Regions from separate parts of the Bacillus sp. EB106-06-01-XG163 genome, predicted to be linked through region 1. Evidence: predicted binding sites of a transcription regulator. Region 1 holds the regulator's gene; the other holds the start of a gene.
The links. The regulator Rex, encoded in region 1, represses fermentation and respiration genes when NADH is low (regulators of the CRP and FNR family bind a similar motif). The targets are predictions, from matches to a motif close to TTGTGAAATATTTCACAA.
Positions count from the first base shown of each region.

Region 2: the regulator Rex is predicted to act here: its motif matches at 2,405-2,422, upstream of AC3WTF_RS11430 (L-lactate dehydrogenase).

Region 1 is NZ_JBYTDS010000016.1:639-5,484, forward strand. Features, by position in the region: gene AC3WTF_RS16525 (ABC-F family ATP-binding cassette domain-containing protein) at 1-1,382, opposite strand, end outside; gene moaC (cyclic pyranopterin monophosphate synthase MoaC) at 1,522-2,034, shown strand; gene AC3WTF_RS16535 (redox-sensing transcriptional repressor Rex) at 2,031-2,678, shown strand; gene AC3WTF_RS16540 (twin-arginine translocase TatA/TatE family subunit) at 2,697-2,867, shown strand; gene tatC (twin-arginine translocase subunit TatC) at 2,874-3,632, shown strand; gene AC3WTF_RS16550 (YdiK family protein) at 3,671-3,862, opposite strand; gene AC3WTF_RS16555 (CPBP family intramembrane glutamic endopeptidase) at 3,859-4,593, opposite strand; gene groES (co-chaperone GroES) at 4,830-4,846, shown strand, end outside.
Region 2 is NZ_JBYTDS010000008.1:74,608-79,453, forward strand. Features, by position in the region: gene AC3WTF_RS11425 (MDR family MFS transporter) at 1-1,368, shown strand, start outside; gene AC3WTF_RS11430 (L-lactate dehydrogenase) at 1,410-2,363, opposite strand; gene amyE (alpha-amylase) at 2,634-4,613, opposite strand; gene AC3WTF_RS11440 (DUF6773 family protein) at 4,843-4,846, opposite strand, start outside.

The DNA.
Region 1 (4,846 bases):
TGAAGCATCAGCTTGGCAAGCGCGACTCTTGCTTTCTCCCCGCCGCTTAACGAGCGGACCGGTTTCAGGACATCGTCTCCGCTGAACAGGAAGTTGCCGAGGCATGTTCTGATCTCTTTTTCCGGCATGTCCGGATATTCATCCCACAGCTCGTCCAGCACGCGTTTGGACGAGGTCAGTTCAGCCTGCTCCTGATCATAATAGCCGATTGTGACATTGGAACCGTACGTGATCGATCCGGATTCGGGGCTGAGCGTGTTCATAATGGTTTTCAGCAAGGTTGATTTGCCGATTCCGTTCGGTCCGACGAGGGCGGCGCTTTCGCCTCTTGTAATGCCGAAGGTCAGGTTTTTCAAGAGCGGCGGCTGGCCGTCATAGCTGATGGAAACATCCTGTACGCGCAGGACGTCGTTTCCGCTCTGTTTTGTAATGTCAAAACGGAAGGCGGCTGATTTTTCATCCCCGAGCGGCTTTGCCATGACGTCCATCCGTTCAAGCTGTTTTCGTCTGCTTTGAGCTCTTTTCGTTGTAGAAGCTCTGGCCAGATTGCGGTCGACAAAATCTTGAAGCTTGGCGATTTCGTCCTGCTGTTTTTCATACAGCTTCAGGTCTTTCTCATACTGCTCAGCTTTTTGTTCTAAATAGGCGCTGTAGTTGCCGAGATATTTTTTACTTTCTGTCCGTGAGACCTCATACACTTGACTGACGACTTTATCAAGAAAGTATCTGTCGTGGGAGACGATCAGAATGGCGCCTGAATATCCCTGTAAATAATGCTCAAGCCATGTAAGCGTATCGATGTCGAGATGGTTCGTCGGTTCATCCAGAATAAGCAGATCAGGCTGGGTCAGCAGCAGTTTTCCGAGCGCAAGCCTTGTTTTCTGGCCGCCGCTCAGGCTTTGCACTTTCACGGAATCGTCAAATTTTCCGAAGCCGAGTCCGTGAAGGATAGATCGGACGTCCGCTTCATATTGATAGCCGCCTTTATCCTTGAAATCCTGCTGAAGCCTGTCATAGGTTTTCATCAGCGTCTCAAGCTCCGCGGGGGCGGCCGTGGCCATCTTTTCTTCAATAGAGCGCATCTCTTTTTCCATTGCTTTCAGGAAATCAAAAACACTCAGCAGTTCTTCTTTTATGGTAAGCTGGGATTCCAAGCCTGTGTGCTGGGCAAGATATCCCATCGTTAATTCTTTCGGTTTGATTAATTCACCCTTTTCATATGAAAGGTGACCTGCGATAATTTTAAGGAGAGTTGATTTGCCGGCTCCGTTTCTGCCTACTATGGCGATGCGATCCCGAGATCTGACTTCAAGCTTTATATTGTTTAAAATAGGATCAGCGCCAAAAGATTTGGATAGCTGATTAATTTGTAAGATCATCATATTATTTCACCTCTGTTATAATAAGTTAAGTGTAGCTTATCAACCTGCTGTCAGCAAACAATACATCAGAATTGGAACATTATAGGATAAGACATCAGGGAGAAAATAGTGTATGATCAGAAGTAAGGAGAGTTTAAATATGAATGGATTTTCTCATTTTAATGAAGAAGGCCGTGCCCGCATGGTGGATATAAGCGATAAATCTTCAACAGTCCGTACTGCCGCTGCGATATCCAGCGTACACATGAAGCATGACGTGTACAGCAGAATCAAAAACCGCGAGATCGGAAAAGGAGACGTGCTGGCTGTCGCACAGGTGGCAGGAATTATGGCCGCAAAGCAGACGTCAGCGATTATCCCGATGTGCCACCCGCTTTCTTTAAGCAGCGTCGACATTTCATTCGGCTGGGAGGAAAAGGATTCCGAAGCCGTTCTTCATATACAGGCAAGCGTAAAAACGAAAGGGAGTACAGGTGTGGAAATGGAAGCGCTAACTTCCGCTTCAGTCTGCGCTTTGACCGTTTATGACATGTGCAAGGCGCTGGATAAAGGAATGGTCATCGGCCCGACCTGCCTCATGGAAAAGACAGGAGGCAAAAACGGTGATTTTAAAAGAGATGCATCTGAGTATAAAGTGGAGGACCAATCATGAACAAGGATCAATCAAAAATTCCACAGGCGACGGCAAAACGGCTGCCGCTTTATTATCGCTTTTTAAAGAATTTACACGCGTCAGGAAAACAGCGCGTTTCATCCGCTGAACTGAGCGACGCGGTAAAAGTCGATTCGGCCACGATCCGCCGGGATTTTTCCTATTTCGGGGCGCTCGGCAAAAAAGGATACGGCTATAATGTGGATTACCTGCTGTCATTTTTCAGAAAAACACTGGATCAGGATGAAACGACGAACGTCATTTTGATCGGTGTCGGGAATTTAGGGACGGCGTTTCTTCACTATAATTTCACAAAAAATAATAACACAAAAATATCTATGGCTTTTGATGTGAATCAGAGTAAAATAGGAACTGAGGTAGGCGGTGTGCCTGTCTTTGATCTTAATGATTTAGAGCTTCACATTAAGGATGAACCCGTGGCGATTCTTACCGTTCCTGCGGTTGCCGCCCAGTCAATCACCGACCGGCTCGTGTCGCTCGGAATCAAGGGAATCCTTAACTTTACGCCGGCCCGTTTGAATGTGCCGGATCACATTCGAATTCATCATATAGATTTAGCTGTAGAGCTTCAATCATTGGTTTATTTCTTGAAGCATTATTCTGTTTTGGAAGAAATTGAATAGCGAAAGGAGGAGCTGCACATGATCGGTCCTGGAAGCCTGGCGGTTATCGGTGTGGTGGCGGTGATTATTTTCGGTCCGAAGAAGCTTCCCGAATTAGGAAAAGCGGCGGGGGACACGCTTCGTGAATTTAAGAACGCTACTAAGGGATTAGCCGGTGAAGAAGAGGAAAAAAAGAAAGAAGAACAGTAAGATAGGATGACGCGTATGAGAGTGAATCAAATGACGCTTGTGGAGCATATTGCCGAACTTCGGAAACGATTGCTGATTGTGGCGTTATCCTTTACGGTTTTCTTTATTGCCGGCTTTTTTCTGGCAAAACCTATCATTGTGTATCTTCAAAAAGCCGATGAAGTAAAAGAGCTCACCCTTAATGCTTTTAACCTGACGGATCCGCTGTTTATCTTTTTGCAGTTCGCGTTTATCATCGGCATCATTTTGACTTCGCCGATTATTCTCTATCAGATTTGGGCGTTTGTCAGCCCGGGTCTGTATGAGAAGGAGCGCAAAGTAACACTCAGCTATATTCCGATTTCGATCGTGCTGTTTGTCGGCGGTGTGTCGTTTTCTTATTATATTTTATTTCCGCTGGTCGTTGATTTTATGAAGCGGGTCTCGAATGACCTCGATGTCAACCAGGTGATCGGGATCACCGAGTACTTTCATTTTCTGCTGCAGCTGACGATTCCGTTCGGACTGCTGTTTCAGATGCCGGTGCTGATCATGTTTTTAACGAGACTCGGTGTTATCACGCCGATGTTTTTATCGAAGATCAGGAAGTACGCGTATTTTGTGCTGCTTGTGATCGCCGCGATGATTGCGCCGCCTGAGCTGCTGTCTCACTTGATGATTACCATTCCGCTTTGCATTTTATACGAGGTCAGTATCCTGATTTCAAAAGCGGCGTATCGGAAAAGGCAGACCAGCAGTGAATCCGATCAGGACGTATCAGCATAAAAAAAGCCATTTCTCAATGATGAGAAATGGCTTTTCTTTTATTTTTGATTTTTTTTCACTTTAAATGAGAAGGCGAACATTTTAAACGAGATGCTGATATTATAAGCGGCGAAAACCATCAGCAGTATGGAATAAAAAGACCACATGCTTCCCGGAGAGCTTGCGGCCAAATACGTAAAGATACAGCCGACTGCGAAATAAATCAAGCCCCAAGTCATTGGGTTCCTCATACAAACAATCCTCCAATAATTAATTGCATTTGCTCACTATGCTGTTCAATATATTTTTGGGCGGGGCCGAGCTGCATGACCACGACAATGGTATTCATCATGACATGGGCGAATATCGGCACAATAATCCGTTTCGTCTGCACATACAAGAACGCAAAGGTAAAGCCCATGGCCGTATACAGCAGCAGGTGCGTGAGGTCTTGATGCACAATGCCGAAAATGACGGAACTGATCAGTCCGGCGATAAAGAAATTCGTTTTTTCATATAATACACCGAAAATGATCTTCCGGAAAATGATTTCTTCAAGAATCGGCCCGACGATAGAAGAAACGATAATCATGAGCGGCATGGCTTTAATAATGTTAAGAATGGCTTTCGTGTTTTCGGAACCGCTGCCCACATGAAAGACATACTGCTCAATCATCCCGGCGATTCCCTGAGAAAATAAAGCGAGCCATATTCCCGCGACCGCCCAGAGAACGGACATGCCGGCGGATGCTTTCTTCCCGTTTCTTAATGTCTGCTTCGGCGCGGTTCTCAAAATCAAGAGAACGATAATCAGGCAGATAAAAAAGCTTACGACGGAATAAATCCCCTGAGCCATGGTGAGATTCGCATTCGTAGGGTGCCCGCCCGCATAGCCGAATTTGTACATTAAAGGAATGCCGATCAATGCGGAAAGCTGCATGATAACATATGTCAAAATGATATACCAATACTGTTTTCTCAAATGATATGTACTCCTTTATCCTATAAAATCAAGTTATTTGTTCTTATTGTAACACAAGTGAACTTGACGTGAAAAAAGGAGAAAATCAGTGTGAGAGAGAATCATGTAAGCGTGAAAATTTTTTATTCTTATGACTTGAAATTGGAAGTGAGATTCTTTATTATAATAACTGTGTTAGCACTCTTTAGAGCTGAGTGCTAAAATTACATATTCATACTATTGAGGAGGTTATTACATTGTTAAAGCCATTAGG
Region 2 (4,846 bases), on a different contig from region 1:
TACATGGTAGCCGTTATGGCCGGTATGCCGATTTACGGAAAACTGTCCGATATGTACGGACGCAAACGTTTCTTTTTATTCGGTCTTATTCTTTTCTTAATCGGATCCGCGTTATGCGGAATCGCCCAAACAATGGATCAGCTCATTATTTACCGCGTCATTCAGGGAATCGGCGGAGGCGCGCTGATGCCGATCGCCTTCACGATCATTTTTGATTTATTTCCGCCGGAAAAACGCGGAAAAATGTCGGGCATGTTCGGTGCCGTTTTCGGCCTGTCCAGCGTTCTCGGGCCGCTTTTAGGCGCGCTCATTACCGACTCCATCAGCTGGCACTGGGTGTTTTACATCAACGTGCCGATCGGTATTTTATCATTGTTTTTCATTCTTCGTTATTATAAAGAATCCCTTGAACACAAGAAGCAGAAAATCGACTGGGCCGGCGCAATCACGCTGGTGGTTTCCATTGTCGGTCTGATGTTCGCTCTTGAGCTCGGCGGAAAAACATATGATTGGAACTCCGTGCAGATCATCGGTCTGTTCGCTGTGTTCGCCGTGTTCTTTATCGCCTTTTTTATTGTGGAAAGAAAAGCGGAAGAACCGATTATCTCATTTTGGATGTTTAAAAACCGTTTATTTGCTACGGCACAGATTCTAGCGTTCCTTTACGGAGCCACGTTCGTCATTTTAGCGGTGTTTATCCCGATCTTCGTTCAGGCTGTGTACGGAAGCACCGCGACAAGCGCGGGCTTTATTTTGACGCCGATGATGATCGGTTCTGTTATCGGAAGTATGATCGGCGGAATTTTCCAGACAAAAGTGCGGTTCCGCAATTTAATGCTGATTTCCGTGGTCGCTTTCTTTATCGGAATGCTGCTGCTTTCCAATATGACACCGGATACGGCGCGTACGATGCTGACGGTATTCATGCTGATCTCCGGATTCGGCGTCGGCTTCAACTTCTCACTGCTGCCGGCTGCGTCCATGAACGATCTGGAGCCGCGTTACCGCGGAAGCGCCAACTCAACAAACTCGTTTTTGAGATCATTCGGTATGACGCTCGGTGTGACGATTTTCGGAACCATCCAGACGAATGTGTTTACTAACAAGCTCACAGATTCATTCAGCGGCATGAAAGGAGCGGGCGGTGCGATGCAGAACATCGGAAATCCGCAGGAGATTTTCCAGGCCGGCACGCGCGCTCATATTCCGCCGCACATTCTGGATCGCATTATTGACGCCATGTCGCAAAGCATCACATATGTATTTACGCTTGCGCTGGCGCCGATCGTCATTGCGGCCGTTACCATTTTGTTTATGGGAAAAGCGAGAGTAAAAACCTCTCAGGAAATGGCGAAAAAAGCGAATTAAAAAAAGCAGTACATGGCGTTTGTCATGTACTGCTTTTTTGTTTACTCTGCGAAATGCGGAGCGAGAATATCTTTCAGCACGTTTGCGCTGCGGCTGAATTGAGCCTGTTCTGTTTCATTCAGCTCAAGTTCCGTCACACCTGCAATGCCGTTCCGATTGACGACGGCCGGAACGCCGATAAAGACGTCGTTTACACCGTATTGGCCGTCCAGATATGTGCTGACGGTTAAAATGCTGTTTTCATTACGCAAAATCGCTTTTGTGATACGGGCGAGGCTCATCGCCACTCCGTAATATGTCGCGCCTTTTTTCTCGATAATATGGTAGGCCGCGTTTTTCACATCGTCAACAATCTGATCCAGCTCGTCCTGCTTGTAAGCTGTATTTTTCTCCAGCAATTGCTGCACCGGCACTCCGCCGATATTGGCGTGACTCCATACAGGAAGCTCGGTATCGCCGTGCTCGCCGATAATGTGGGCGTGTACGTTTTGCGGAGCGGCTCCGAAGTATTCACTCAGCATATAACGGAATCGCGCAGAATCCAGTGTCGTGCCGCTGCCGATGACGCGTTCTTTCGGCAGCCCGCTGAATGTCCATGTCGCATAAGTGAGAATGTCGACCGGGTTTGTGGCAACGAGGAAGATGCCGTCAAATCCGCTTGCCATTACTTCACCGACAATGCTTTTAAAAATGGCGAGATTTTTTTCGACCAGCTCAAGTCTCGTTTCGCCCGGTTTTTGATTGGCTCCGGCACAGATGCACACGATATCGGCATCCTTGCAATCCTCATATATGCCGTAAGATGTTTTGACCGGATGAGGCGCAAATGCCTTTCCGTGATTTAAATCCATGACATCTCCCATGGCTTTTTCTCTATTTACATCAATGATCACAAGCTCATCTGTGATCCCTTGGTTAATTAACGCAAATGCATAACTGCTTCCAACAAAACCTGCTCCGATTAATGCTACTTTGTTCACTCGTTCGTTCATCATATATGCTCATCCTCCAGTGTTTCGTGGTGTCTGTTTTTATCTTGTGAAGTATTTCACATTTATATTGTGCAATACTTCACAAACTTTTGCAAGAGAAAAGTTTGATTTTTGGACAAAAAAATATCGGTGATGGTTTCCGGATTGTTGACAACATCCTAAAACGGAACCGTTTTAGGATGTTGTCATCTTTTCAGCGTGATTGATGATGCGCTGTCCTTTTCCCAGAAGCGAGGGTTTGCCCGCACGCTGATGTGATGATGGCCCTATCCATTAATGCGGAAGATAACCATTCAAACCAGAATTGTTATACAAACCATTCTGCACATAATCAAAGCCGGGCTGGTTCTGTCCGGGCACTTGGGCGCTGCCATTGTTAAAAATCACTTTGGCGTTGGCCGTATCCGCATTCGCAGGCAGCGTCAGCGTGTACATTCCATCTGCATTCTTAGTCATGGCTTTCCCCGGCCACGATCCGGTTAATTCTATGGCCCTGCCTCCATCATGTTTATAGATATAAGCATTTACCTGGCCCCAATGGTCCGGATTTTGATAGCCAATGACGTTGGTTTGGGACGGGTCTTTTTTGACAAATGTGTATTCTTGGGTTCTCGCTGCACCCTCGCCGTTCGTTCCGGTTAATTTGATGTTGTATGTCGTGCCGATTGGATCTCCTTTCCCGATCGTTAGTCGGTCTCCATCCTTAAATGCTGTCTGCTGCCCATTATTGATTTGGTAAACGGCTTTTGTTGTTTTCGCATTTGCACGCAGGGTGACCGTTAGCTGATCATTGAAAGAATGGACTGCCCCCGTTTGGTAATTCTCAAGAAAGACATGAGGCGCATTTCCAATATCATCAGGATAAAGAACAGCCGCGGATCTGGCATTGATCGTACCTGTCAGTTTGCCGTTCGTTACTTGAAATGAACCGGCGCCGGCCCTATTATCATACCTGCCGTCAGGTAATTTCGTTGAAGTATTGATGGTGACAGAAGACGATCCTGCATTTGCCAGCACAACGCCTTTTGAGCCGCGCTGATTCATAAAGATTTGGTTGTTCCCATTCGGATTCGAGAGTTCCTCAGGCTGCCCGGCCATTACATTGTGAAATTGATTGACCGCAGTGATCGCCTGATCTTTAAATAAGGCGCTCCCGCGATCTCCTATTTGACTTTTTCCGGGAAATCTTACACCATTTCCTCCGCCCTCAGGTCTGGAAAAGAAAAGAGGCGTACTTCCTGAACGGGAACCAATCACTGCCCATCCTAAACGAATATCGTCATCACTCATCCATGTGGACTCTTCATCATCATTGGCATACGTATCATGTGATTCCACCCATGTGACTAACTTGTCCGCAGACACGTCAGATGCATAATGGGAGATATTCGACACACTCAGATTACGGTTCTTTAAAGCGGAGCTGATGGAATGCCCGTAGTTAGAAGCCGTCACATTCATATAATTCGCATAAGCAGTATCTCTGGACGCGCTGTCTTGCAGGATTTCTCCGTATTGGAACTCTGCCGATATATTTGTGATATTCGGCCAAAATTGGCTGCCGTAATTCCCATCATCCGGAAGCTCTATATGCTTGGCGGCATCATAGCGGAATCCGTCTGCTCCGTCATTCAATGCTCTTTCCAAGAAACGTTTCAGATAGACCTGCACCTCAGTATTCTGTGTATTCCAATCATACAGCCCAAGCAATGAATTTTGAGTGACGTCCCATCGATCCGACCAATTTTTAATTTGTGTGTTTCCATGGGTCCAGTTTGGAATACGCTTAATCTCGTCAGAAATCGCGCCATAATCGCTGGTAGTATGATTGATAACCGCATCGACAATGACTTTTACGCCATATTTTTCCGCGGCTGCACACATGTCCTTAAATTCTTGTTCAGTGCCTAAGTAACGGTTGCCGATTTGGTACGATGTCGGCTGATACAGCCAGTACCAGTTCCTCATGCTTTTATCTCCTTGGTTCCCTTCCTTTACTTGGTTAATCGGAGACGTCTGAATGGCTGCATAGCCCGCATCACGAATATCTTTCATATTTTGTGTTAACGTATTGAACGACCAATTCCATGCATGAAGGATGGTCCCGTTTTTGACCGATGACGCGGTCACCTTATTCGATTTGTTTGCAGTTTCAGCGTTTGCAGCCGCCGGGCCTGACAAAACCAAATGAAACAGCAATAAAAATCCGGCGAATAACGGCAGTAAAGAGGTTTTGAATCGTTTTTCAAACATTTTTGACACTCCTTATTTGATTTTTGAAGACTGACTGCGGAGTCAAAAATTCCTCTTACTCTTTCTTCAGCTCCTTTCAACTGTTGTGAAGACTGGAGAATTGTGTTAACGCTTACATTTCAACTTATCACACACTCTCTATCAAAGCAACGTGGCAGAGTGAATTCAAATCTATATTCCTATCAAATAAAAAGACCTTCCGCTTTCAAACAAAAAAAGAAACCACCTGTCAA